3 regions of the Saccharothrix sp. NPDC042600 genome follow, and region 3 is predicted to be linked to each of the others. Evidence: riboswitches for the same ligand, from Rfam matches in the RefSeq annotation. Region 3 holds a riboswitch; each other region holds the start of a gene.
The links. Region 3 has a riboswitch for cobalamin ahead of cobN (cobaltochelatase subunit CobN). Riboswitches for the same ligand answer to the same signal wherever they lie in the genome.
Positions count from the first base shown of each region.

Region 1: another riboswitch for cobalamin. It lies ahead of AB0A74_RS17515 (CbtB-domain containing protein); the one in region 3 lies ahead of cobN (cobaltochelatase subunit CobN).
Region 2: another riboswitch for cobalamin. It lies ahead of AB0A74_RS14115 (magnesium chelatase subunit D family protein); the one in region 3 lies ahead of cobN (cobaltochelatase subunit CobN).

Region 1 is NZ_JBEZBW010000024.1:36,295-45,595, forward strand. It holds gene AB0A74_RS17505 (HAD family phosphatase) at 1-6, shown strand, start outside; gene AB0A74_RS17510 (CbtA family protein) at 61-813, opposite strand; gene AB0A74_RS17515 (CbtB-domain containing protein) at 825-1,010, opposite strand; cobalamin riboswitch at 1,041-1,225, opposite strand; gene AB0A74_RS17520 ((2Fe-2S)-binding protein) at 1,534-2,196, opposite strand; gene AB0A74_RS17525 (LysE family transporter) at 2,216-2,824, shown strand; gene AB0A74_RS17530 (GNAT family N-acetyltransferase) at 2,854-4,035, opposite strand; gene AB0A74_RS17535 (N-acetyltransferase) at 4,149-4,586, shown strand; gene AB0A74_RS17540 (TetR family transcriptional regulator) at 4,671-5,297, opposite strand; gene AB0A74_RS17545 (phosphoribosyl-ATP diphosphatase) at 5,399-5,662, shown strand; gene AB0A74_RS17550 (AEC family transporter) at 5,679-6,587, shown strand; gene AB0A74_RS17555 (phosphoribosyltransferase family protein) at 6,561-7,193, opposite strand; gene AB0A74_RS17560 (thioesterase family protein) at 7,214-7,987, opposite strand; gene AB0A74_RS17565 (RecB family exonuclease) at 7,988-8,857, opposite strand; gene AB0A74_RS17570 (M50 family metallopeptidase) at 8,976-9,301, shown strand, end outside.
Region 2 is NZ_JBEZBW010000016.1:97,131-106,431, forward strand. It holds gene AB0A74_RS14100 (cytochrome P450) at 1-96, shown strand, start outside; gene AB0A74_RS14105 (zinc-binding dehydrogenase) at 16-921, opposite strand; gene AB0A74_RS14110 (TetR/AcrR family transcriptional regulator) at 1,018-1,620, shown strand; cobalamin riboswitch at 1,590-1,721, shown strand; gene AB0A74_RS14115 (magnesium chelatase subunit D family protein) at 1,760-3,886, shown strand; gene cobO (cob(I)yrinic acid a,c-diamide adenosyltransferase) at 3,898-4,512, shown strand; gene AB0A74_RS14125 (cobyrinate a,c-diamide synthase) at 4,509-5,882, shown strand; gene AB0A74_RS14130 (cobalt-precorrin-4/precorrin-4 C(11)-methyltransferase) at 5,948-6,985, shown strand; gene AB0A74_RS14135 (hypothetical protein) at 6,987-7,829, shown strand; gene AB0A74_RS14140 (cobalamin biosynthesis protein) at 7,826-9,088, shown strand.
Region 3 is NZ_JBEZBW010000012.1:87,044-96,344, forward strand. It holds gene AB0A74_RS11535 (GH1 family beta-glucosidase) at 1-895, opposite strand, end outside; gene AB0A74_RS11540 (carbohydrate ABC transporter permease) at 907-1,764, opposite strand; gene AB0A74_RS11545 (sugar ABC transporter permease) at 1,766-2,758, opposite strand; gene AB0A74_RS11550 (extracellular solute-binding protein) at 2,755-3,993, opposite strand; gene cobN (cobaltochelatase subunit CobN) at 4,483-8,127, opposite strand; cobalamin riboswitch at 8,161-8,297, opposite strand; gene AB0A74_RS11560 (hypothetical protein) at 8,304-9,301, shown strand, end outside.

The DNA.
Region 1 (9,301 bases), on a different contig from region 3:
GTCTGACCGTTCCGACTCCGGGCGGGCGCGGCATCCCGCGCCCGCCCGGAACCGTCGCGCTCAGGCCGCCAGGGCCGGGGACTTGGCCGTGGCCCCGCGGACCGACGGGTCGATCAGCAGGCCGAACACCACGCCCAGGCCCAGCCACAGCGTGGCCGTCTCCGCCAGTGACGCGAGGCGGAAGTCCCACAGGACGTCGCTGGGCATGTCCGCCGGGATCGCGTCCGGCGGCGCGGGGAAGGCCAGCAGCACCACCACGACGCCGGCGATCGCCGCCAGGGCGACCACCGTCGAGCGGACCGGGGTGGCCAGGTGGGTCAGGCGGGACGCCAGGAAGCTCGCCCCGTAGACCACCGCCAGGCCGGCCGCGATGACGCCCAGGTAGAGCACCGTCCGGTAGTCCACCGTGTCCGGGTTGCCCACCGCCGGCGGGTTGGCCGGGTACTTCACCGCGGGCAACAGGGCCGCCGCGCCGAACGCCGCCGCGGCCAGGGTGACGCTCCGGGTGAACGGCGGGCGGTGGACGAACCAGCGGCGCGCGCCCGCGTAGGCGGTGGCGAACAGCGCGCCGACCGCCAAGCCGACGATCACCGCGGCCAGCACGCCGCCGACCATCTGGGTGCCACGGCCGAACAGCTCACCGTGGTCGTGTCCCGCTTCCGCCGCGGGTTCCGCGGCGGCACGCGCCTCCTCGACGGCCAACGCCGCCCGGATGGGCACCTCCACGACGACGAGCCCGACGAGTCCCGCCAGGAGTCCGGCGATGCCGCCCGCGCCGATCCCGCGCAGCAGCACGCCCTTGTACGTGGTCATCGGTCGGGCGCCTAGTGGCACGGGACGCCGAGCGCGTGGCGCCCGTCGTGGAAGAACTCGTGCAGCGACTCGGCGGCGTGGCCGAGCGCGATGCCGTTCTCCTGGAGGACGAGCCAGGTCACCATCAGCGCGACCAGCGCGACGGCGTAGGCCCACCGGGGGATGGGAAGGGGAAGGTGGTGCGCGGGGCTCGTCATGACGGCCTCCTCCATACCTCGTGGAAGGTCAACAACAACTCGTGCCGCAGCCGGTCTCCTGACTCCCGGATCGACACCGTCCCCGCGTCTTCCCAGCCGCACCGTGCGACCAGTGACGTTCTCGGCGGGTTGGCTCCCCGGTCACAGTGGCGAGGACCGCGCCGGATTCCCACCGGCTTCCCGTCCACTGCGGCGCTGGAACCGTAAAGGTCCACTCCGCCCCGGCACAACCGACCAGACGAGTTGTCATTCACCTCACGTCCGCAACGCGCGGTGCGCCACAGCGGCTAGACCCGGCGCTCGGGAAGACGACAACGGACCGCTCGCGGCTTGGGGCGGGCGGAAGGGGCGCTGGTCGGGCGGCGCTGGTCGGCCGGGTGAGTTGGCAGTTCGCGGGTGGGCCGCTTGCGCCCGGTGAGCCGCGCGCGCCGGGTGGGCCGCGTTCGCCGGGTGGGCCGCGTTCGCCGAGTGGGCCGCCCACACCACAGCCCGCCGCGCGCCGGGTGGGCCGCGTGCGTCGCGCTCAGCGGGTGGGGAGGGGGCAGTCGCCGCAGGTGCCGCCGCCGTCCAGGCGGTAGTACAGGCAGCAGCTTCGGCGGCGGAAGGCCACCTCGCCCGGGAACGGGATGAAGTCGCCCGTGCCCTTGAGCGGTGGTTCGGAGAGCAGGTGTTCGCCTACCGCCACGCAGTGTTCCGCCGGTGCTGTGCCGCTGCGGGCGACCGTCTTCAGCGCGCCGGCGATCGAGGAGGCCGCGTTGCCCCACAGCAGTCCGCGTGCCACCGGCACGATCGCCCGCACCGCCTCGACCACCGGTTCCAGCGACTCCGCGATGCCCAAGCCCGGGTCGGCTCGATCGATCCGCACCCGCAGCCCGTCCGGGCCGTAGTGCCACCACAGGTTGCCGGGGCGGATGTCGGGCGCGACTCCCTCGACGGCGTGGGCGGCGGCGGTCGGGCAGAGCAGGCGCGCGGTGTAGCTCAGGAAGAACAGCGAGGCCGCTACCCGCCGCTCGCCCGTCCGGTAGCGCTCGGCGATGGCGTCGAGGGTGCGGGGGAGCGCGGGGCCGTCGAGCAGGTCCGCGCCGGGGAGCCAGTCGTCACCGGGACGGCCCAGGTCCAGGGCGAAGAACGGGCTGAGACCGCGGACCTGGCGCAGGGTGGAGAGCACGGCGGCGTAGTCGGACACGTGTCCTAGTCTGCCGCCCGTGGACGCACTGGGGCTCGGACTCACCTTCGGCTTGGCGGCGAGCATCAGCCCCGGTCCGTTGTTGGTGCTGGTCGTGACGTCGGCGCTGCGGTCGGGATGGCGGGCGGGCGCGTTGGCGGCCTGCGCGCCCCTGCTCTCGGACGCGGTGGTGGTCGGCGTGACCGTCCTCGTGCTGGACCGCCTCCCGGCGCGGGCGTTGGGCGTGCTCGGGGTCGTGGGCGCGGTGTTCGTGGTGTGGAGCGGGGTGCGGACGGTGCGCGAGGCCCGGACCGCCACCCTCGACGCTTCCGGCGAGGCCGGCGGTGACGCCCTGCGCCGGGCCGTGCTGGTGAACCTCCTCAGCCCGCACCCGTGGGTCGCCTGGGCCACCGCCCTCGGACCGCTGACGATCACCACGTGGCGGGCGTCGGCGGGCGCGGCGGTGGCCCTGCTGGTCGGCTTCTACCTGATGCTGATCGGCGGCAAGGCGGTCATCGCGGTCCTGGTCGCGCGCGGCCGTCGCCGGTTGGGCGACACCGGTTACCGGCGCGCCCTGACCTGCGCGGGCGTGCTGCTCGCGTTGGCGGGCGTGGCGTTGGGCGTCGAGTTCGCCGGCTACGGCACCTGACCGGCCCCGGTCAGGGGACCGCGTGCCGGTCAGGGCATGTAGAACGTCATGAGGTCGGAGCGGACCGGCGGGAACAGGGTCTGCATCAGGTCCGCGTTCGGGCCCGGGTAGACGTCCGGCTGGCGTGCGGTCAGGCCGCGCAACCCGTGCGGGCCGAACAGCAGCGACGCCAGCATGTCCGGCGCGACGCCGCACCCGCCCGCCGCACCCGGCGCCTGCATGGTGCCGCCCGCGACCACCGCGCCCACCTCGCCCGCCCGGTACGGCAGGCGCACGTGGGAGCGGTAGAACGACACCACCGCCTCGCCCTCCGCGTCGGCGAACGACGACTTGGCCAGCCGCCGCCCGAACACCGGACGCAGGTGGTCCAGCAACGCCACCGGGTCGGGAACGCGCACGTAGTACGAGTTCGCCTCCTCCGGCGCGGGGCCCAGGAACGGTTCCAGCGCCTCGCCCGCGACCGTGCCCGGACGCTCGTTCGCCGTCGTCGCACCGGTGTGCGCCAACAGCGCGTGCACCGCGCCCGCCTCGGTCGCCGCGACCTCGGCCAGGCGCACGCCCTCGTCCGGCGGCGTCGAGCGGCCGGTGCCGACCGGCACGCCGTCCCGTTCCACCAGCCACTGCGTGCTGCCGTCCCGCGCGATCAGCCACCGCCACAGGCCGGGCGAGTGCGGCATCGACAGGTCCGCCCGCGCCTGCTCGGCCTCCTGGAGCCGGTGCAGGGTCGGGATGTCGTCGAACGTCGCCTCGCGCACGGTGTAGCCGTCGGCGGACGCCGTGCCCACCACGGGCCGGACCGGCGCGATGGGGATCGCGTACGTGTACCCGAACAGCCGGTAGAAGTACGGGATGCCCAGCATCACCTGCACGAGCTGCCCACGCGCGGCGGACCGCTCGTGCGCCCAGCCCATGAGCGCCCGCACCAGGCCGCGCCCCTCGTAGTCGCGGTCGGTGGCGACCAGTTCCACCTGCCCCGCCGGGATCTCGACGCCGTCGAGGAACAGCGTCTCGTCCAGCAGGGTCGCGGTGGAGACCACCCGGTCACCGTCCACGACGACCGCGCACGCCTCCCACCCGGCGTCCGGGTCCTCGACCACCAGCCGGTGGTCGACGGCGTCCTCGGGTTCGCCGCGTTCGGCCAGCAAGGCGCCGATCTGGTCGAGGTCCCGCGGTTCGGCGGTGCGCAGCACCAGCCCGTCGGACAACGTCATCCGCGCAGTGTCGAGCCTCACCTCCCTTCCCAGCCACTGGTTTTCCGGCCGCCGTTCCTCCTGCCGGCGAACCGGTTTGGCGCACGACCTCCCGCTGATCGACAATCCCGCCCATGTCCTGGCTGCCGTCCGACTTCGTCCACCCCACCCGCGTCGAGCTGGGCACGGGCCACCACCTGCGCCCGATCCGGGAGTCCGACGCGGACCGGGACTACCCGGCGGTCATGGGCTCGCGAGAACGTCTCTGGTCCCTCTTCGGCGAGCAGTGGGGCTGGCCGCCGGCCACCATGACCCCCGAGGCGAACCGCCTCGACCTCGCCCGGCACGAGCGCGAGGCCGAAGCCCACGAGTCGTTCAACTACGCCCTGTTCGACGCGGACGAGACGGCGCTGCTCGGGTGTGTCTACATCGACCCGGCCGAGGACGCCCTGATCACCTGGTGGGTGGTGGACGAGTACGCGGGCACCGACCTCGAACGCGCCCTCGACGCCTTCGTGCCGGAGTGGATCGCCCGGGACTGGCCGTTCGCCAGCCCGCGGTTCGGGTTCTGACGCGGGTCGGGCGGCCGAAGGCGACGGCCACGGGACCGGTGGCGCGGGGGTCGGCAGCGTGGGTGTGGGGTGCGTGAGTGGTGGTCATGGTCGGGCTTCCTCTCCGGGGCGTGCGGTGGTGGCGGGTTCGGGGAGGCCCGCGGCGACCTGGCTGATGGCCTCGCGGACCAGGGGTGTCAGCGGCGCGGGCGGGGTGGTGTGGACCCAGCGGTCGGTCGCCACCTGGATGGCCGCGCCCACCGAGGCCGCCACCAGGCGCGGGTAGAGCTGCTCCACGTCGGTGCCGGTGCGCTCGGCGACCGCCTCGGCCAGCTCGCGCTCGACCGCGGAACTGGCGCGGTGGAACTCGCCGATCAGGGCCGGCTCGCTGAGCAGGAGCCGGACGCCGGTCGTCCACTCCGGCTCCTCCGCGACGTCGTACTGCTCCAGCGCCGCTTCGAGGATCGCCTCCCAGAGGGATTCGCCCCGGGGGCGTCGGCGCACCTCGACCGCCAGCCGCCGCGCTCTGTCCACCTGCGGGGACGTGATCGCCTCCGCCTTGCTGGAGAAGTAGTTGTTGAAGGTGCGCGGGGACACCCCGGCCGCCGCGGCGATGTCCTCCACCAGGACGTTCTCCAGGCCGCGCTCGACCGCCAGCCGCAGTGCCGCCCTGCTCAACGCCTGGCGGGTCGCCAGCTTCTTGCGTTCTCTCAAGCCCAGTTCCTCGTCCATGCGATCAAGGTACCAGAACTTGCGGTCCACGCATGTTTTCGGAGCACGCAACTTTGGGGTGATTGTGTGCCACCGTTCGGGGGATGGGAGGATGGGCCCCCGTGAAGACCTTCGACGAGCTGTTCGCCGAGCTGAGCGAACGCGCCCGCACCCGCCCCGAGGGCTCCGCCACCGCAGCGGCCCTGGAGGCGGGCGTCCATGCGCAGGGCAAGAAGGTGCTGGAGGAGGCGGGCGAGGTCTGGATCGCCGCGGAGCACGAGTCCGACGAGCGGCTGGCCGAGGAGATCTCCCAACTGCTGTACCGCGTCCAGGTGCTCATGCTCGGTCGTGGGCTGACCCTGGAAGACGTCTACAAGCACCTGTGACCTGACCTTGGGCGGGGTGCTCAGCGGGTTCGTGCCCATCTGGGTGCTCACGGCGGTGGGTTTCGCCGCCGCGCGCACCAACGTCCTCGGCGACCGCGCCGAGACGGTGCTCGGCCGGTTCGCGTTCTACCTCGCCATGCCGGCGGTCCTGTTCACCACCCTGCTCGACGGCGAACCGGGCGCGCTGGCCAACAAGGGCGTGCTGGCGTTCGTCATCGCAACGTTCGTCGTGGGTGCGATCGGTCTGGTCGTGCACTGGAAGGTGTTCCGCAGGCCGCTGCCCGACCGGACGCTCGCCGCGATGGCGGGCGCCTACGTCAACTCGGGCAACCTGGGCATCCCGGTGGCGGTCGGCATCCTCGGCGACTCGTCGTTCATGGTCGCCGTGCTGCTGTTCCAGCCGGTGGTCGTGATGCCGATGGTGCTCGCGGCGGTCGAGGTCGGCTCCGGCAAGCGCGGCGGGACGTTGAAAACGCTGGTCACGCTGCCCGTGCGCAACCCGATCATCCTGGCCTCGCTGCTGGGCGTGACGGTCGGCGCGACCGGGTGGCGGCCCCCGGACCTGGTGCTCGAACCGCTGGCGGCACTGGGTTCCGCGGGCGTGCCGACGGCGCTGGTGGTGCTCGGCATGTCCCTGGGCGGCATGCGCCTGCCCGACCGGGAGAGCCGCGCCCAGCTCGGCGTCACGGTGCTGCTCAAGCTCCTGCTGCACCCGCTGGTGACGTTCCTGGGCTGCCTCGCGCTGGGCGTCGACGGGCCGCTGCGCCTGGCCGCCGTGGTGTGCGCCGCGCTGCCCACCGCGCAGAACGTGTACGTGTTGGCCCGCCAGTACCGCCCGGACGCGCGGCTGCCCCGCGACGCCGTGCTGCTGTCCACGGCCCTGTCCATGATCACGCTGTCAGTGGTGACGGTGCTGCTCAAGTAGGGCCAGCACCTCGGCGTCCGTGGTCTGGTCGAACCGCCGGTAGAACCGCCCGACCGAGCGGAAGTCGGCGCGCTCGCGCGGGCACACCACCAGGTCGGCCACCGCCGCCAGGTCCCGCACGGCCTCCGCCGCGCCCACGGGCACGGCCAGCACCAACCGGCGCGGGTCACCCCGCCGCGCCTCGCGCAACGCCGCCCGCGCGGTCACGCCCGTGGCCAGGCCGTCGTCCACGACCAGGACGTCCCGCCCGGCCAACACGGGCCGCCCGGCCCGGTACACGTCGAGCCTGCGCCGCGCCTCCCGCCGCTCCTCCTCCACAACGCCGGCCAGGTCCGCGACCGACACGCCGAGGTACGCCAGCGCGCGGCCGTCGAAGATCGGCTCGCCGTCCGCCGTGACCGCGCCGACCCCGAACTCCGGCCGGCCCGGCGCGCCGATCTTGCGCGCCACCGCCACGTCCAGCTCCGCGCCCAGCGCGAGCGCGACCTCGTGCGCCACCGGCACGCCGCCGCGCGCCAGCCCGAGGACCAGCGGATCGGTCCACTCGATGCGCCGCACCGCGCGGGCGAGGACCCGGCCGGCGTCGGCGCGGTCCGCGAACTTCACCCGACCATCGTGGCGTCGGCTCAGCGTTCCCGCACGTACAGGGCCTGTGCGGTGCGGCCGACCGGCCCCAGCTCGTCGTGCAGCACGCTGCTGGCCATTCCGACGCCGGTCGGCCCCACGACCGTCTCCGCGTCCAGCGCGAACCACTCGCCGACCGGCTCCCGGTGCAGGTGCACGGTCAGGTCGGTGTTGATCGCGTACCACTTCGAGATGTCCAGCCGGGACGACACGCCGCTGGCCGAGTCGGCCACCGTGAACAGCCGCTGCGCCGTCGAGGCGTCCTCACCCGCCACGACCCGCGCCAACGGCCGCGCCCACACCGCCGCGTCGCCCGGGGTGAAGATGCCGCCGGACACCGAGCGCCACTCCATCGCCGCCAGGTACCCGCACTGCCAGTCGTCCGGGATCGCCATCGGCGCGCACCCCTGCGCGGGCACCAGCGGCTCGCCCTCGCCGGACGCGACCGTGGCCGTGTCGCCGCCGACGATCCGCCACGCGTGCGCCCGCAGCACCGCCCGCCCGTCGTGGCACAGCGCGGCCGACAGCAGCTCCACCGACCGCCCCGGCCGCTCCAGCGCCGCCTCGACGGTCAGCTCCGCCACCGGCACCGGCCCCAGCACCTCGAAGGTCACCCGGGACAGCACCGTGCCCGCGCGCGGGGCGCACCGCTCCAGCTCGCGCACCAGCAGCGCCGAGGGCGGACCCAGGTGCTGGTGCTGGTCGGTCCACGGCCCGGCGGTGTGCTCGGTGGCCCGGAACCGCTGCTCGTCCAACTGCTCGTAGAACGCCGTCATCTAGTCCGCCCTGTCCAGTGCCGTCTCCACGCCCGCGTCCGGCTCCGGCCACCCCGGGTAGGGCGGCGGGGTGCCGTCGAACGCCGGGCACAGCGCCTTGTGGTCGCAGTAGTCGCACAACCTGCTCGGGTTGGGCCGGAAGTCGCCCGACTTCGCCGCCCGCAGGATGGCCTCCCAGATGGCCTCCAGGGTGCGCTCGAACCGCGCGAGCTCCGCCTCGTCCGGTGTGTACGCCAACGCCTGCCGATCCGCCAGGTACATCAGCCGCAGCTGGCGCGGCACCACGCCGCGCAGCCGCCACAGCACCAGGGCGTAGAACTTCATCTGGAACAGCGCCTTGGCCTCGCCGACCTCGCGCGGCGCGGCCCCGGTCTTGTAGTCGACCACCCGGATCTCGCCGGTGGGCGCCACGTCCACGCGGTCGATGTAGCCGCGCAGCAGCACCCCGGACGGCAGTTCCCACTCCACCAGCAGCTCGCGGGCGTCGGGGTCGAACCGGCGCGGGTCCTCCAGGCCGAAGTAGCCCTCCAGCAGGCCTTCCGCCGAGGCCAGCCACTCGGCCTGCTCGGCGGCGTCCTCGGCGGTGAACAGGTCGGCGAACTCGGGGCGCTCGGCGCGCACCCGGTCCCAGGCCGGGCCGATCAGCTCGCGGGCGCGCTCGGGCAGGCGCTCGGCGGCGGGCAGGCCGAACAGGTCCTCCAGGACCGCGTGCACGACCGTGCCGCGCACCTGCGCTCTGGTCGGCTTCTCCGGCAGCCGGTCGACCGCCCGGAAGCGGTACAGCAGCGGGCACTGCTTGAAGTCGCCCGCTCTCGACGGGGACAGCGCGGGCCTGCGCACTGGGCGTTCGGAGATCGTCGGCACTGCCATGCCGAAAACCATAGGGGACAGCACCGACAAGATCGGCTCGCCGTGGGTGGTCGCGACCAGCCGGCGGGGCTTCCCGCGGGTCACAGCGCCAACACACCGCAACCCCTAGGCTTCCTCCGTGGTGACCGAGCAGAGCTGGCGACGGGTCGGGCGGGACGGTGGGCTGCCGTTGTTCCGCGTGGCCGGTATCCCGGTGCTGCTCGCGCCTTCCTGGTGGCTCGGCTCCGCGGCGATCGTCGTGCTGTACGCGCCGATGGTCGAACGGCTCGTCCCGGGCCTGAGCGGAACGGCGAGCGTGCTGCTCGCGGCCACGCTCGCGGTCCTGTTGGGGCTGTCGGTCCTGGCCCACGAGCTGGGGCACAGCCTGGTCGCGTTGCGGCTGGGCATGCCGGTGCGGCGGTTGCGGCTGTTCCTGCTCGGCGGCGTGTCCGAGATGATGCGCGC
Region 2 (9,301 bases), on a different contig from region 3:
AGCGTGCGCGTCGAGCTAGGGGACGAGGATCAGCTTGCCGGTGGTGGCGCGGGACTCCAGGGCCTCGTGGGCGCGGGCGGCCTCGGCCAGCGGTAGCGCCTCGCCCAGGGTCGTCCGCAAGCCCAGCCCGAACACCTTGCGCACGTTGTCCGGCGTGAGCGGGTTGCCCAGGCCGATCAGCGCGACGCCCTTGGCGAAGACGTCCGACGCGGTCACGTCCAGCGGCTCGCCACTGGCGAAGCCGAACACCACCAGCCGGCCGGCGCCGGGGCGGAGCAGGTCGAACGACTGCCGGGCGGTCGGGCCGCCGACGGAGGAGAACACCACGTCCACCTCGCCGACCCGCTCGGCCCAACCCGCGGCGCTGTAGTCGACGGTCTCGTGCGCGCCCAGCTCGCGGGCGTGCGCCAGCTTCTCCGCGCTGCTCGCGGCGGCGACCACGGTGGCCCCGGCGCGGGCGGCGAGCTGCACCAGGAGACCGCCGACGCCGCCGCCGGCCGCCTCGACCAGCACCCGGTCGCCCGGCGCGACGCGGGCCCGTTCGACGGCCTGGACCGCCGTCGAGCCCTGGAGCAGCAGGGCGAGGGCCTCGTGGTCGGAGACGTGGTCGGGCACCTCGACGCCGTCGCGCACGGCGGCCAGCTCGGCGTAGCCGTCACCGGCCGGGACGCCGATGATCCGGCGGCCGTCCGCGGTGACGCCGACGACCTCGCTGCCGAGCTGACCGGTGGGGTCGAGGGCCGCCGGGTACCAGGGGAAGAGCTTGCGGCCCTTGCCCGAGCGGATCACCGTCTCGCCGTAGTTCACGCCGATCGCCGTGACGCGGACGAGTTCCTCGCCGGGGCCGGGCACCGGGTCGGGCACCTCCACGACCCGCAGGACGTCCGCCGGGCCGAACTCGTTGAACCGCACCGCTCGCATCTGCCGTCCCCTCGATGAAGCGGACCGGCGGTCCGCTTTGCTGTTCGCTACGATACGGACTGCCGGTCCGGTTCTGTCAAGTCGTGGGAGGTGCCCGTGGCCGAACGCCGCGACGCCGCGCGCAACCGGGCCGCGATCCTCGCCGCCGCGTCGCGGCTGATCGGGGAACGCGGGCTCGACGAGGTGAACATGGAGGACGTGGCGGTCGCGGCGGGCGTCGGCAAGGGGACGGTGTTCCGCCGGTTCGGCGACCGCGAGGGGTTGATCCAGGCCGTCGTGGCGGAGAGCGCCGAAGCGTGGAAGGCCGAGTCCGAAGTGCTCGTGACGGCCACCGACCGGCCGCCGGACGAGAGGGTGATCACGTTCGTGGCCACCCTGTTCGACCACGTGGTGGCGAACCTGCCGGTGGTCCGGGCGTTGGAGCGGGTGTCGGCGCGGGGCAGCGGGTGCGACGCCAACCTCGACCTCACGCACGCCCGGTTGTCGGCGTTGATCGCGCAGGTCAGGCCGTACGAGGACGCGGATTTCCTGGCGCACGCGCTGCTGGCCAACCTGCGCGGGGAACACCTCCACCACCTGGTCCACCGGGTCGGTCTGCCGGTGGGGCAGGTGCGGCTGGGTGTGATCGCGCTCGCGCGGGCCGTGCTGACCGGGGACTTGGTCGGCGCCGGCCGGGATGCGACGATGCCTCCGCTGTAGGGGTGCGCGAGGAAGCCGGTGCGAATCCGGCACGGTCCCGCCACTGTGACCGGGGGAGTTCCGCCGGGAGTCAGGAACTCGGCCCCCGGAACCACTCGACCGGACACGGGCGTGGACACCCGAGGAAGGACACCGCCGCATGGGCGCGCGTTTCCCCTTTTCCGCCGTCGTCGGACATGACGACCTCCGCTTGGCCCTGCTGTTGAACGCCGTGCACCCCGGGATCGGCGGTGTGCTGGTGCGGGGTGAGAAGGGGACCGCGAAGTCGACCGTGGTCCGGGCGCTGGCGGCGCTGCTGCCGGAGTTGGACGTGGTGCCGGGCTGCCGCTTCGCGTGCGACCCGGCGGTGGAGACCGAGTGCCCCGACGGCCCGCACGGGCGGCCTCCGGCCCCCGTCTCGATCGTCTCACGCGCCACCGACAATTCGGGCGTCCCGGGCGTCCCGGGCGTCTCGGGCGTCCCGGGCGTCTCGGGCGTCCCGGGCGTCTCGGGCGGCGCGGTCGGCGCGGGCGGCGCGGTCGGTGGTGTCGGTGGTGTCGAGCGGCGGCCGGCGCGGTTGGTCGAACTCCCGGTCGGGGCCACCGAGGACCGGTTGATCGGGTCCCTCGACCTCGAACGCGCGTTGACCGAGGGCGTCCGCGCGTACCAGCCGGGGCTGCTCGCCGCCGCGCACCGGGGCGTTCTCTACGTGGACGAGGTCAACCTCCTGCACGACCACCTGGTGGACCTGCTGCTCGACGCCGCCGCGATGGGCCGCGCCCACGTCGAGCGCGAAGGGGTCTCCGTCTCGCACGCGGCCTCCTTCCTCCTGGTCGGCACGATGAACCCCGAGGAGGGCGAACTCCGCCCGCAGCTGCTGGACCGCTTCGGCCTCACCGTCACCGTCAAGGCCGCCCGGGACGTCGCGACCCGCACCGAGGTCATCCGCCGCCGCCTCGCGTACGAGGCCGACCCGGTCGGGTTCGCCGCGCGGTGGGCCGAGCAGGACGCCGAGCTGGCCGCCCGGATCGTCACCGCCCGCGACCGCCTGTCCACCGTCGTGCTGCCCGACGCCGAGCTGCGCCGGATCGCCGCCGTGTGCGCGGCCTTCGAGGTGGACGGCATGCGGGCCGACCTGGTCGTCGCGCGCACCGCCGTCGCCCACGCCGCCTGGCGGGGTGCGGACGAGGTCGCCGAGGCCGACGTCGAGGCCGCCGTCCGGCTCGCGCTGCCGCACCGCAAGCGCCGCGACCCGTTCGACGAGCCCGGCCTCGAAGAAGAGCAGCTCGAAGACGCGATGAAGCAGGGTGCCGAGCACGCCGCCGAACCGGAACCCGACCCCGATCCCGACCCCGACGGTCCGGACGGCGGTGGTCTGCCCGGCGACACGCCCGACCTGGCCGACGACGCGAGCGGCCCGTCGCCCGAGCAGCCCGCCGCCGACGGCCGCGGTGCCGGTGCCGAGCGCACGCACGCGCCGGCGCCGTCGTTCCGCACGCGGTTGCTCCAGGTCCCGGGCGTGGGTGAAGGCGCGCCGGGCAAGAGGTCGCGGGCACGGGCTCGCACCGGGCGGGTCGTCCGTTCGTCCACTGTGGACGGCAGCGGGCTGCACCTGGTCGGCACGCTGGGCGCGGCGGCGCCGCACCAGGCCGCGCGCGGGCGCAGCGGTCCCGGGCTGGTGCTGCGCGGCGCCGACCTGCGGCGGGCGGTCCGCGAGGGCAAGGAGGGCAACCTGGTGCTGTTCGTGGTCGACGCGTCCGGCTCGATGGCCGCCCGGCAGCGGATGTCGGCGGTCAGCGGCGCGGTGATCTCGCTGCTGCGCGACGCCTACCAGCGGCGGGACAAGGTCGGTGTGATCACCTTCCGCGGGAACGGCGCCGAGACCGCGCTCCCGCCGACGAACTCCGTGGACGCCGCCGCCGCCCGCCTGCGGCAGCTCCGCACGGGCGGCCGGACGCCCCTCGCGGACGGGCTCCTGAGGGCGCGCAAGGTGCTCCAGACCGAACGGGTCCGCGACCCGCGCCGCCGCCCGCTGCTGGTCCTGCTCACCGACGGCCGCGCCACCGCCACGGGCACCGGCGGCGACCCGATGCGCGACGCCCTGCGCGCCGCCGGCCTGCTGGCCGCCGACGAGGTGGCGGCCGTGGTCGTGGACTGCGAGTCCGGCCACGTCCGGCTGGGCTTGGCCGCCCGCGTCGCCCAGGCGCTGGACGCGGTGTGCCTGCGCCTCGAAGAACTGTCCGCCGACCAGGTCGCCGGCGTCGTGCGCGCCGCACGCGCCGCGTAAAGGAGCCCGCAGTGCCCCAGGGACAGCCGTCCGTCGTGCCCACCGACGGGCTCACCACCAGGCAGCGGCGCAACCGACCGCTGGTCGTCCTCCACACGGGGGAGATGAAGGGCAAGTCCACCGCCGCCTTCGGCCTCGCGCTGCGCGGGTGGAACCAGGGCTGGTCGATCGGCGTCTTCCAGTTCGTGAAGTCGGCCAAGTGGAAGGTCGGCGAGGAGAACGCCTTCCGCGCCCTGGGCCGGTTGCACGAGCAGACCGGCGAGGGCGGGCCCGTCGAGTGGCACAAGATGGGCGAGGGCTGGTCCTGGTCGCGCAAGCAGGGCACCGAGGAGGACCACGCCGCCGCCGCGCGCGAGGGCTGGCGGGAGATCGCCCGGAGGCTCTCGACCGAGCAGCACGGCCTCTACGTGCTCGACGAGTTCACCTACCCGCTGCACTGGGGCTGGATCGACGTGGACGAGGTGGTCACGGCGCTGCGCGAGCGGCCCGGCCACCAGCACGTGGTCATCACCGGCCGGTACGCGCCGCAGGCCCTGGTCGACGCCGCCGACCTGGTGGTGGAGATGACCAAGGTCAAGCACCCGATGGACGCGGGGCAGAAGGGCCAGAAGGGGATCGAGTGGTGAACCGCCTGGTGGTCGCCGCGCCCGGGTCGGGCAGCGGCAAGACCACCGTGGCCACCGGCCTGATGGCGGCGCTGCGCCGCGCGGGGGACCGGGTGGCCCCCTTCAAGGTCGGGCCGGACTACATCGACCCCGGCTACCACGGCCTGGCCACCGGCCGACCGGGCCGCAACCTCGACCCGGTGATGGTCGGCGAGCACCGCGTGGCGTCGCTGTTCGCCCACGGGTCGCGCGGCTGCGACATCGCCGTGGTCGAGGGCGTGATGGGCCTGTTCGACGGGCGGGTGGACACCGAGGGCGTCGGCTCCACCGCCCACGTGGCCAAGCTGCTGTCCGCGCCGGTGCTGTTCGTGGTGGACGCGCGCGGCCAGAGCCGCAGCCTGGCCGCCCTGCTGCACGGGTTCCGGGGGTACGACCCGACCGTGCGGCTGGGCGGGGTGGTGCTCAACCAGGTCGGGTCCGCCCGGCACGAGCACGTGCTGCGCGGCGCGTGCGCCGAGGTCGGGCTGGAGGTGCTGGGCGTGCTGCCCCGGGACGACCGGTTCGCGCTGCCGTCCCGCCACCTGGGCCTGGTCACCGCCGCCGAGCACGGGTCGGCCGCGGTCGAGGCCGTGGACGCCGTGGCCGAGGCGGTCGCGGCCCACGTGGACCTGGCCGCGGTGCGGCGGCTGGCGGCCGGGGTGCCCGCGCTGGCGGTGCCCGCGTGGGACCCGGCGGAGGAGGTCGCGGCCGTGTCCGGCGCGCCCGTCGTGGCGGTCGCGGGCGGGGCGGCGTTCACGTTCGGGTACGCCGAGCACGTCGAGCTGCTGCGGGCGGCCGGCGCGGACGTGGTGACCGTGGACCCGTTGCGGGACGAAGACCTGCCGGAGGGGACGTCGGGGCTGGTGCTGCCCGGCGGGTTCCCGGAGCAGCACGCCGCCGAGCTGTCGGCCAACGCCGGCCTGCGGGCGGCCGTGGTGGCGTTGGCCCGGTCCGGCGCGCCCGTGCACGCGGAGTGCGGCGGGCTGCTGTACCTGGCGAAGTCGCTGGACGGCGTGCCGATGTGCGGGGTCCTGGACGCGGACGGCTCGATGACGCCCCGGCTCACCCTGGGCTACCGGGACGCCGTCGCGCCCCACGACTCCGTGCTGGCGCGCGCGGGCACGCGGATCACCGGGCACGAGTTCCACCGGACGACGTTGAGCGTGCCGGCGGGCGCGAAACCGGCCTGGCAGTGGCGAGGTCACGACCTCAAGCCGGTGGCCGAGGGTTACGTGTTCGGCGGCGTCCACGCGTCCTACTTGCACACCCACCCGGCATCAGCACCTGACGCGATCACCCGCTTTGTGCGGGCTTGCGAAACGAAGCAGGTCCGGGTCGAGGCCACTCGATAGTGGATCGCCCGGGCGCGGTACGGTCGTTGCCCACCAAGCCGAACACGTCGTGGGGAGCAGTTGTGATGACTGGTCGGGTCTCCTTCGTGGGCGCCGGTCCCGGTGCCGCCGATCTCATCACCCTCCGGGGCGCGAAGCGCATAGCCGAGGCCGACGTCGTGATCTGGGCGCCCAGCGTCGTGGAGGCCGAGTGCGTGCGCGAGCACGCCCGCCCCGACGCCGAGCTGGTCGACTTCTCCCGCGTGTCCGAGGCCGAGGTCGTGGACGTGTACCGGCGCGCGTCGGCCGCGCAGCTCAAGGTGGTCCGCCTGCACGCGGGCGACCCGGCGCTGTGGGGCGGCCTGCGCGAGCAGCACGAGACGTGCCAGCGGCTCGGGCTGACCACCGAGGTCGTGCCCGGCGTGTCGGCCGTGTCGGCGGCGGGCGCGGCGGTGGCGCGCGAGCTGACCTCGTCCGACGTGGCGCAGTCGCTGGTGCTGGCCGGGCCGGAGGGCGCCGAGCACCTCAAGGACTTCGCCGCCCACGGCACGACCCTGGCGATCTCCGCGTCCGGCGCGCGCACGGCGCGGATCGTGGAGCAGTTGCGCGAGGGCGGTTACGCCGACGACACGCCCGTGGTGGTGGCGTACAAGGTCTCCCTGCCCGACGAGACGCTCGCCCAGACCACGTTGGGCGAGCTGGAGGCGTGCGTCAAGGAGCACAAGCTCTACCGCACCACGCTGTTCCTGGTGGGTGACGTGCTGAAGGCGTCGGCGCGGCGGTCCTCCGACGAGCCGGTGCGGCGGTCGCGCGCGGCCAAGTGGGGCAAGCGCCGCGAGTCGCCGTCCGCCACGGCGTGGTCGATGGTGCACGACTGGCAGGAGACCGCGCGCGCCAACCGCCCCGCCGCGAAGGCGAAGCCGGTCGAGCCGGTGCTCGCGCTGGTGTCGGAAACCGTTGAGGCGCAAGAGGAATCCGCGGCCGTCGAGGAAGCGCCGAAGCCCAAGGCGACCGTGGCCGCGGCGGCGAAGAAGAAGCCCGCGACCGTCCAGGCGAGCACGACGCCGCGCCCGCGCAAGCCGGCCGCGCCGCGCACCACCAAGAAGACAAAACGCGCCAACTGACATGGATGTAGTCGCACTGCACGGTTTTCTCACCGCGACCGGCCGGTCGTGGGACTCGGTGACCGTCGTGGACGCCGCCGCCGTGGGCGTCCGGCACGCGCTCAACGTGTGCCGCGCCCGCGCCGCCGTCGTCGTGGCGGGCGCGGACCCGGCCGAGCTGGCCGCCGGGTTGGCCGGGTGGCGGCGGACGCTGACCGTGTCCGACGGCGGTGAACTGTCCACCGTGGACCCGGCGGATGCGGTCGTGCGCCGGTGGAACGCGCCGGACTTCCTGTTGTGCGTGGCGGAAAGCGCTCTTCCGGTGGCCGGGGGCGGCTGGGCGCTGCCGGACGACGACTTCGCCCACCGGGACGGCATGGTCGCCACCGCCGAGGTGCGCGCGCTGGCCCTGTCCCGGCTGGCCCCGCGGCCCGGCGTGCTGGTGTGGGACGTCGGCGCGGGTCCCGGTGCGGTCGCGGTCGAGTGCGCCCGGCTGGGAGCGGCCGTGATCGCGGTCGAGCAGGACCCCGTGCAGTGCGTGCGGATCATCGCCAACGCCTCCGCGCACGGCGTGGACGTGCGGGTCGTGGAGTCGCCGCTGGCCGAGGCCGCCGACCTGCCCCGGCCGGACGCCGTGTTCGTCGGCGGCGGTGGCGCGGACGTGGTGCGGCGGTGCGCCCGGGTCGGGGCCGGCCGGGTCGTCGTGGCGACCGCCGACCTGGACCGGGTGCTGCCCGCGCGGGACGCGTTGGCGCAGGCCGGGTACGAGGTCGAGGGCAGCCAGTTGTCGGCGGCGCGGCTGACCGGCGGGACGCTGCTCGCGGCGAACCCGGTGACCGTGCTGTGGGGGACGAGGAAGTCGTGATCGGGGTCTTCGCGGCGGGTGAGGTGGCGCGGCGGTCGGCCGTCGACCTGGCCAAGCGGCTCGGCCCGGACGCCGTCGTGCCGGACGGCCCGGTGCGCCCGGCGCTGCGCAGGTTGTGGCCGCGCTTGGGATCGGCCGTGTTCTTCCTGGGCACCGAGGCGACGGTCCGGCTGGTCGCGCCGCTGCTGCGGGACGAGCGCGCGGACCCCGGTGTGGTGTGCGTGGACGGCGGGTTCACGGTGTCGCTGCTGGGCGGCGCGGACGCGTTGGCGGTGCAGGTCGCGGACCTGCTGGACAACACGCCGGTCCTGACGCCGACGGACATCTCGCCGTTGGACGAGCTGGTCGAGCTGCTGGACGTGTCCGTCGAGGGCGACCTGGCGGCGTGCGGCGCGGCGCTGCGCGCGGGCGAGCGGGTCGTGCTGGCCAACCCGTTGGGCTTCCCGCTGCCGGCGCTGCCGGACAACGTCGTGGTGGGGGCGGACGTGCACGGCGCCGGGTGGACCGTGCTGCTGGACGACCGCATCCCGAAGGGCAGGCCGCGCGAGGACGTGGTCCGGTTGGTGCCGCGGTCGCTGGTCGTGGGCATCGGGTCGGGCAGCGGGGTGTCGGCGCAGGCGGTGTCGGCGGTGCTGGGCGAGCTGGAGGCGCGCGGCCTGGACCTGCGGGCGGTGCGCGCGTTCGCCACGGTGGACCGCAAGGCGGCGGAGCAGGGCATCACCGACGCCGTCGAGGACTGGGGCTTCTGGCACTCGGGTGTCGCTCCGCTGCTGGTGTACCCGGCGGAGGAGCTGGCGGTCGTGCCGGTGCCGAACCCGGCGGAGCTGGCGATCGGGATCCCGTCGGTGGCGGAGGCGGCGGCGCTGCGCGGTGCGATGGAGCTCTCGGGCGGCGGCCGGGTCGAGATCGCGGTGGAGAAGGTGAAGGGCGAGTCGGTGACCGTGGCGGCGGCCCGGGTGCTGCCGCGCGGCCGGTTGGCGCTGGTGGGACTGGGTCCGGGGGAGGCCGACGAGCGCACGCCCCGGGCGGAGGCGGAGCTGCGGCGGGCGTCCGTGGTGGTCGGGTCGGAGGAGTGCGTGGCCCTGGTGCGGCACCTGTTGCGGCCGGGGACGCGGGTGGTCGCGGACGGCGCGGTGGGATTGGCCGAGGCCGGCGCGGCGGTGGCTTACGTGGACCGGGACTTCGGGCCCGAGGTCACGGGACCGGTGCGGGCGGAGGTCGTGCGGGTCGCCGGTGTGAGCACCACCCGCACCCGCTGACACGCTGCACGCCTCACACCTGAACTCGCCGACGCGCCCCCGCCCCCAGCCGCGCCCGCCGCGAGCCCGCCCGACCTCGCTCACCCGGCCCGCGCCCACCCGGCCGAACCCCGAACCCACCCCGAACCCCGCACCGCCGGGTCGTCAAGTGTGAAGCCGGATCCGAGGCTTGTCGCCCCGGCCGTTTTCCGCCTAGCTGGGAGGACGCCGCCG
Region 3 (9,301 bases):
TGACGAAGTGCTCGGCGTAGTAGTTCACGCCCAACTGGTCCAACGGCGTGGAGATGATCTCCAGGTCGTTGGCCCGGATGTGCTTGGTGAACCCGTAGGGGGTCAGGTCCTGCACGATGTCCTCCGGGTACTCGCCCTTGAACAGCGGGTCCAGGAAGATCCGGTTCTGCAGCCCGTCCAGCCGCCGGGCCGCGTCCAGGTCTGCCGGGTCGTCGGGGTCGGCCGGGATGATCGGGTACATGTTGAGCGTGATGCCGACCTTGACGTCCGTCGCCTGCGCGCGAATCGCTTCGACGGCAAGCCCGTGCCCGAGCAGCAGGTGGTGGACCGCCGCGACGGCGGCCTCCGGCTCCTGCCGGCCGGGCGCGTGGATGCCCGCCGCGTAGCTCAGGAACGAGGAGCACCACGGCTCGTTGAGCGTGGTCCAGTTGACCACCCGGTCACCCAGCGCGCCGACGACCGACTCGGCGTACTCGGCGAAGCGGTACGCGGTGTCCCGGTTGGCCCAGCCGCCCTTGTCCTCCAGGGTCTGCGGCAGGTCCCAGTGGTAGAGGGTCAGCCAGGGCGTGATGCCCTTCTCCAGCAGCGCGTCCACCAGCCGGGAGTAGAAGTCCAGGCCGGCCTGGTTGACCGGGCCGGCGTCGGGCCGCACCCGCGGCCACGCGGTGGAGAACCGGTAGGCGTGCAGGCCCAGGTCGGCCATCAACTGGACGTCGGACTCGACGCGGTAGTAGTGGTCGGCCGCGGGCTCACCGGTGTCGCCGCCGACCACGGCCCCCGGCACCTCGCAGAACGTGTCCCAGATGGACTTGGTGCGACCGTCCACGGTGGTCGCGCCCTCGACCTGGAACGCCGCGGTCGCGGCGCCCCAGACGAAGCCCTCGGGAAAGGAAATGGACTCCACAGCTACCCCTTCACAGCACCCTGCATGATCCCGGCGACGATCTGCCGCCCGAGTACGAGGAACACGAGCAAGATCGGGACCGTGGCCAGCGTGGTCCCGGCGAGCACGAGCGAGTTGTCGACGTAGTAGCCGCTCTGGAGCTTCTCCAGGGCCACCTGCATGGTCGGGTTCTCCGCGTTGAGCGCGACCAGCGGCCAGAGGAAGTCGTTCCAGGACATCATGAACGTGAAGACGCCGAGCATGGCGGCGGCCGGGCGCACGGCCGGCAGGCACACGTGCCAGAACGTCCGCAGCAGGCTGCACCCGTCCATGCGCGCGGCCTCGATCAGCTCGTCGGGGACGGCGTCCACGATGTACTGGCGCATCCAGAACACGCCGAACGCGGTGATCAGGTTCGGGATGATGACCGCGCCGAGCGTGCCGGACCAGCCGAACTCGGCCATCGCCATGTAGAGCGGGATGATCCCGAGCTGGGTCGGCACCGCCAGCGTGGCGACGACGAACACCAGCAGCGGGCCGCGCCCCTTGAACCGCAGCTTGGCGAAGGCGAACCCGGCCAGCGTCGACAGCAGCACGACCGACAGCGTCACCGTGCCGGAGACGATGACGCTGTTGCCCAGCGCCTTCCAGAACGGGATGGTGTCGAACACGCGTGCCGCGTTGGTGAAGAACTTGCCGCCGGGCAGCAGGGGTGTGTCGGCGGCGTCGTCGTTGCTGGCGACGACGAACGACCAGTAGAACGGGAAGGCCGACCCGAGGATGAAGGCGATGAGCAGCCCGTAGACGCCGAACCCGGGCCGCTTGGCCAGCGGGGACGGGGCCTTGCGGGCGCGCGTCGCGGTGCTTTGCTTCTGGAGCATGTCAGCCCTCCCCGGTGCCGGCGAGGCGGCGGGTGAGCAGGAAGTTGATCCCCGCGATGGCGATGATGATCAGGAACAGCACCCAGGCCATGGCCGAGGCGTAGCCGAGGTCCTGGGACTGGAAACCCGACTGGTACATGTAGAGCACGACCGTCTGGTACTGGTTGGTCGCGCCGCCGTTGCTGCTCCCGGCCGGGGCGAACAGCTTGGGCTCGGTGAAGATCTGCAACCCGCCGATGGTCGAGGTGACGATCACGAAGATCAGCGTCGGGCGCAGCAGCGGCAGGGTGATGCTGAAGAACTGCCGGGCCCGGCTCGCGCCGTCCACGATGGCGGCTTCGTAGACGTCCCTCGGGATGGCCTGCATGGCGGCCAGCACGATCAGCGCGTTGTAGCCCGTCCAGCGCCAGTTGACCATGGTGGCGATGGCGACGTGGCTCCACCAGCGGTCGGCCTGCCAGTCGATCTTGTCGATCCCGAAGAACTCCAGGACGTTGTTGACCATGCCGTACTGCGGGCCGAACAGGTCGCCGAAGATGATCGTCAGGGCGACGAGGCTGGCCACGTAGGGCAGGAGGACGCCCATGCGCCACGCGGTCCGCGCGCGCAACGCGGTGTTGAGCAGCACCGCGAGCAGCACCGCCACGACGACCTGCGGGCCGCTGGAGAGCACGAAGATGCTCAGCGTGTTGACCAGCGCGTTCCAGAACTGGTCGTCGGTGGCGAGGGTGACGTAGTTCTCGACGCCGATGAACGGCGTCTCGTCCGCGCCCAACTCCCAGTCGAACAGCGACACGTAGGCCGTGTAGACCAGCGGGAACAGGCCCGTGATGGCGAACAGGACGAAGAACGGGGCGATGAACAGGTAAGGCGAGTACTTGACGTCCAGGCGCGTGAGGCGGTGCCGCCACGGGAGCTTGACGTCCTCGTCCGCGCGCCGCGGCGGGCGGGGCTCGACGCCCCGCCCGCGCGCGACCGTGAGTTCGGTGGTCACTTGGCAGCCTTCTTGGCTCCCTCGACGACCTGCTGCCAGCCCTCTTCCGCGGTCTTGCCCTGCTCGACCGCCTGGAGCGCCGGCGCGATCACGTTGTCCTGGATCTCGCCGTCCTTCGGGCCCTTGTACTGGGCGCCGGCGACCTTGTTGGCCTGCTCGGCGAACAGGAGGCCGACCTTCTCACCGCCGAAGTAGTCGTTGGTCTTGTTGAGCAGCTCCGGCGAGATCAGCGCCTGGGTCTGGCTGGGGAAGGTGCCCTTGGCGACGAACGCCTTGATCTGCTGCTCGGGGGCGGTCAGCCACGCGGCGAGCTTCGCGGCCTCCTTGGCGTTCTTGCTCTGCTTGGGCACGGTCAGGTACGAGCCGCCCCAGTTGCCGCCGCCGCCGGGGAAGGCGGCCGTGACGGCCCAGTGGCCCTTGTGCTCGGGGCCGGCGTTGCCCTCGATCACGCCCAGCATCCAGGACGGGCAGGTCTTGGTGGCGAAGGCCGACTGCTTGAAGCCGTTCTGCCACTCCGGGCTCCACGCGACGAGCTTGGCCGACTGGCCGCGCGCGACCGCGCCGGTGACCTGCTGCCAGATCTTCTGGTCGTCGTTGGTCTCGATCACGAGCTTGTCGTCGCGGTCGAAGTAGCCGGTCTTGGCCTGGTTGTGCATGGGGTTGAAGATCTGCGCGGCCGAGTCGAACCACGGCTTGCCGGTGGCCTTGACGTACTTGTCGCCGGCCTCGAAGTAGGCGTCCCACGTGGTGAACAGGGCCTTCACGCCCTCGGGGTCGCTGGGCAGGCCGGCGGCCTCGAAGAGGTCCTTGCGGTAGCACATGGCCAGCGGGCCGATGTCGGTGCCGTAGCCGATGAGCTTGCCGTCCTTGGTGGTGACGGCGTCGGTCTTCCACTGCAGCCAGCGGTCGGCGCGCACGTCCGCCGGGCCGATCTCCTTGAGGTCGTTGAACTGGCCGGACTTGGCCATGACCTGGCTGAGGTAGCCCTCTTCGACGGCCTCGACGTCGGCGAGCCCGGAACCCGCGCCCAGCTTGGTGAACAGGTTCTGGTGGTGGGGGTTGCCCTGGCCGGTCTTGCGGTGCGTGATCTTGACGTTCGAGTTCGCGGCCTCGTACTCCTTGAACAGTTCCTCGTACCCGAACTCGTTGAACGTGGCGACGGTCAGCTCGACCTTGCCGTCCGGGGACGCGCCGGAACCCCCCGAACCACATGCCGCGGTGACTGCGGCGAGCACTGCGGTGCAGGCCACGACCTTGGCCAAGCCCGCTCGACGGTTGCGCACGAGAACTCCTCAGTTGATCGGCGGTGACGTTCTGGGAGCGCTCCCAGGTTTCGGCGAGTGTGGTTCTCCCCACGCACACGTGTCAAGCACTCGTGTCCGCGCTGTTACCTACGTGGCAAGGAAGACCGACCGGACTATGCGGACCAATCCGCACAGAGACGGACTCGGTACTCAGCGCCACGCCGTGGAGCGCTCCCAGACGGCCCTGGGCTGGTGCTCCAACCGGCGGCTCCCCATTCCCCCGGCCACCCGACCATTGCCCGCCGGCGGTCTGTGGAGCGGGAAACGCGACTATTCGCGGTGACGTGGCTCAAGCGCTCGATCGGGTGACCCTTCAAGCGGGCGACGCGCTTCTCGGCATCGGAAAAGCAATGCGCGCGACCCCTGAAAACACGTGCGGCGCACACCCACAAAGGGTGCGCGCCGCGACGCCTGAATGCTTCAGCGACCGTCTTCCAAGTCGCCTTCCGTCTCCAGGTAAACCGCCTTCAAGGCGTCCAACGTCTCCTGTTCCGGGTGTTCCCACATCCCCCGGTCCGCCGCCTCCAGCAGCCGCTCCGAAATGCCGTGCAACGCCCACGGGTTCGACTCGGACAGGAACTTCCGGTTCTCCGGGTCCAGCACGTAACTCGCGGCCAACTGCTCGTACATCCAGTCCGCCACCACCCCGGTGGTCGCGTCGTAGCCGAACAGGTAGTCCACGGTCGCGGCCAATTCGAACGCGCCCTTGTAACCGTGCTTGCGCATCGCGGCCAGCCAGCGCGGGTTGACCACGCGGGCGCGGAAGATGCGGTTGGTCTCCTCGTGCAGCGTGCGGGTGCGGACGGCGTCCGGGCGGGTGCTGTCGCCGACGTAGGCGGCGGGGGCCTTGCCGGTCAGCGCCCGGACGGTGGCGACCATGCCGCCGTGGTACTGGAAGTAGTCGTCGGAGTCGGCGATGTCGTGCTCGCGGGTGTCGATGTTCTTGGCGGCCACCGCGATCCGCTTGTACGCGCTCTCCATGTCGGTGCGCGCCTCGACGCCGTCCAACTCGCGGCCGTAGGCGTACCCGCCCCACACCGCGTACACCTCGGCGAGGTCGGCGTCGTCGCGCCAGTTGCGGCTGTCGATCAGCGGCAGCAGGCCCGCGCCGTACGCGCCCGGCCTGGAGCCGAAGATGCGCAGCGTGGCGCGGCGGCGGTCGCCGTGCTCGGACTCGGCCGCTTGGGCGTGCGCCCGGACGTAGTTGTCCTCGGCGGGCTCGTCCAGTGCGGCGACGAGTTGCACGGCGTCGTCCAGCAGGGCCACCACGTGCGGGAACGCGTCGCGGAAGAAGCCCGAGATGCGGACCGTCACGTCGATGCGCGGGCGGCCCAACTCGTCCAGCGGGATCGGTTCCAGGCCCGTGACGCGCCGGGACTGGTCGTCCCACACCGGGCGGACGCCCATCAGGGCGAGGACCTCCGCGATGTCGTCACCGGCCGTGCGCATCGCGCTGGTGCCCCACACCGACAGGCCCACGGACGGCGGCCACTGCCCGTCGTGGTCGGCGCGGTAGCGCTCCAGCAGGGACTCCGCCATGGCGTGCCCGGTCTCCCAGGCCAGCTTGGACGGCACCGCCTTGGGGTCCACGGAGTAGAAGTTGCGGCCGGTCGGCAGCACGTTCACCAGGCCGCGCAGCGGGGACCCGCTCGGCCCGGCCGGGACGTACCCGCCGTTGAGCGCGTGCAGCGTGTTGGCCATCTCGTCGGTGGTGCGCGCCAACCGCGGCACGACCTCCAGCGCGCCGAACTCCAGGATGCGCGCCACGTCCTCGTTGTCGGTCAACGTCCGCGCGACGGCCGGGTCCCAGTCGGCGTCCTCCATCGCCTGCACCAGCGCGCGGGCCTCGGCCTCGACGGCGTCCACCGAGGTGCGGGTGGAGTCCTTGAGACCCAGGGCCTCGCGCAGGCCGGGGAGGGCGGCGACCTGACCGGCCCACATCTGCTTGGCCTGCAGGATCGCGAGCACCAGGTTGACCCGGGTCTCGCCGGTCGGCGGCTCGCCCAGCACGTGCAGGCCGTCGCGGATCTGGACGTCCTTGACCTCGCACAGCCAGCCGTCCACGTGGAGGATCAGCTCGTCGAACTCGGCGTCGTGCGGCCGGTCCTCGATGCCCAGGTCGTGGTCGAGCTTCGCGGCCTGGATCAGCGTCCAGATCTGGGCGCGGATGGCGGGCAGCTTCGCCGGGTCCATCGCGGCGATGTTGCCGTGCTCGTCCAGCAGCTGCTCCAGCCGGGCGATGTCGCCGTAGCTGTCGGCGCGGGCCATCGGCGGGACCAGGTGGTCGACCAGGGTGGCGTGCACGCGGCGCTTGGCCTGGGTGCCCTCGCCCGGGTCGTTGACCAGGAACGGGTAGACCAGCGGCAGGTCGCCCAGCGCGGCGTCCGGGCCGCAGCCGGCGGACAGGCCGACCGCCTTGCCGGGCAGCCACTCCAGGTTGCCGTGCTTGCCGACGTGCACGACGGCGTCCGCGCCGAACTCCGACTCCAGCCACCGGTACGCGCCCAGGTAGTGGTGGCTCGGCGGCAGGTCCGGGTCGTGGTAGATGGCGATCGGGTTCTCGCCGAAGCCGCGCGGCGGCTGGACCATGACCACGACGTTGCCCGACCGCAGGGCGGCCAGCACGATCTCGCCGTCCTGGTCCCGGGACCGGTCCACGAACAGCTCGCCGGGCGCCGCGCCCCAGTGCTGTTCGATCTCCTGCCGGGTGTCCTCCGGGAGGGTGGCGAACCACTCGCGGTAGGCGGAGGCCTTGATGCGCACCGGGTTGCCCTGGAGCTGCTCCTCGGTGAGCCAGTCCGCGTCCTGACCGCCGGCGGCGATGAGGGCGTGGATCAGGGCGTCGCCGTCGAGGTCGTCGACGCCGGGCAGGTCGTCGCCGATGTCGTAGCCGTTGTCGCGCAACGCCTTGAGCAGCCGCACGACGCTGGCCGGGGTGTCCAGGCCGACCGCGTTGCCGATGCGGGAGTGCTTGGTCGGGTAGGCCGCCAGCATGACGACGATCTTCTTGTCGGCGTTGGGGATGTGCCGCAGCCTGCCGTGCCGCACGGCGATGCCCGCCACGCGCAGCGCGCGCTCGGGGTCGGCCACGTAGACGGTCAGGCCGTCCTCGTCGATCTCCTTGAAGGAGAAGGGGACGGTGATGATCCGGCCGTCGAACTCGGGGATGGCGACCTGCGTGGCGGTGTCCAAAGGGGACAGCCCGTCGTCGTTCTCGTCCCACGCGGCGCGACTGGAGGTCAGGCACAGGCCTTGCAGGATCGGGATGTCCAGCGCCGCCAGCGCGCCCACGTCCCACGCGTCGTCGTCGCCACCGGCGGAGGCGGTGGCGGGCTTGGTGCCGCCGGCCGCGAGCACGGTCACCACCAGCGCGTCGGCCTTGCCGAGTTCGGCGAGCAGCTCGGGCTCGGCGGTGCGCAGGGACGCGCAGTAGATCGGCAGCGCCCGGCCGCCCTTGGCCTCGATCGCGTCGCACAGGACGTGCACGAACGCGGTGTTCCCGGCCACGTGGTGCGCCCGGTAGTACAACACCGCCACCACCGGACGCCGATCCCCGCTGTCGGACTCCGCCGAATTGTCGGACCCCGACGGAACCGCCGAATTGTCAGACCCCGGTGGGACAATCGAAGCGGGGGCCGCAGGCCGCTCCAGCACGCCCCAGGAGGGCGCGGCGACGGGCGGGGTGAAGCCGTAGCCGGTCAGCAGGACCGTGTCACTCAGGAACTTGAACAGCTCGGCCAGGTTCGCCGGACCGCCGTGCGCCAGGTACGCGTGCGCCTCCGCGCACACCCCACCGGGCACGGTGGACAGCTCCATCAGCGGCGCGTCCGGGTTCTGCTCACCGCCGAGCACCACGACCGGGCGCGGGCCGGCCAGCAGCCAGTCCAGGCCCTCCTCCCACATCCGGCGACCGCCGAGGATGCGCACGACCACCAGGTCCACGCCCTCGACCAGGGCGGGCAGGTCGTCCACGGTGAGCCGGGCGGGGTTGCCCAGCCGGTAGTCCGCGCCGCTCGCGCGAGCGGACAGCAGGTCGGTGTCGGAGGTCGACAGCAGCAGGATCACGTGCGGGCTCCATCCCTCGGGGGTCCTCGCCCCAGGTCGTAGGGGACGGCGGGCGGAGTTCCTGACTCCCGGGCTCGCACCCGGTCACAGTGGCGGGACCGCGCCGGACTCGCACCGGCTTCCTCCTGTTGCTTCGCCGTTCGGGGACAACCCTAACGGGCGTTAGCATCCAGCCCATGCCCCAGGAGCGTGAACGACCCGACGCGTGCCCCGGCGCCGTCGACGTGCACCAGGCGGCCGACGGCGGTCTGGCGCGCGTCCGGGTGCCCGGCGGGACCCTGTCGGCGGCTCAGTTCGACGCCCTGCGCGGGGCCGCGCTGGAGCTGGGCGACGGGTCGCTGGAACTGACCTCGCGGGCGAACGTGCAGATCAGGGGCTTGCGACCGGGTGCCGAACACGTCCTGGGAGCGCTCCTGGCCGACATCGGCCTCCTGCCCTCGCGGACCCACGAGCGGATGCGCAACATCATCGCCGCGCCGCTGGAGGACAACCAGGGGTTGGTCGACGAGATCGACCGCGCGCTGTGCGCGGTGCCGGAGCTGGCCGACCTGCCGGGGCGGTTCCTGGTCACGGTGGGTGCAGGCGTGAGCGGGCTGGGCGGTGACATCGGCCTGGTGGGTGACGCGTTGTTCCTGGCCGGAACCGATTCCGGGCTGCGCGTGACCGATCCAGTGGCGGCCGTGGTGGCGGCTTCCCGGCTGTTCCGGGAGATCCGCGGCAGCGCCTGGCGGCTGTCCGAAGTGGACTCCGGTGTGCGGAAGATCACGGACGCCCTGGGCGAGCCGGTCGCCGAAAGGCTTGTCCCGACTGTGACTCCGGTCGCACCCGGGGTGCACGGCGACGTCGTCGTGGCGGGTGTGCCGCTGGGTCGGTTGGACGCGCGGCTGCCGGCCGGCGTGCCGGTGCGGATCACGCCCTGGCGCAGCCTGGTGGTGCCGGTCGGGACGGACACCACGGGGCTGTTCACCTCGCCGGACTCGCCGTGGCACGGGGTGAGCGCGTGCACCGGGCGGCCGGGGTGCGCGAAGTCGCTGTCGGACGTGCGGGCGGACGTCACGGCGTGGATCGGCACGCCGCACGCGGGCCGGGTGCACTGGTCGGGCTGCGCGCGGCGGTGCGGACGGCCGGCGGGGGACGTGGTGGAGTACGTCGCGACCGGCGACGGGTACGAGGA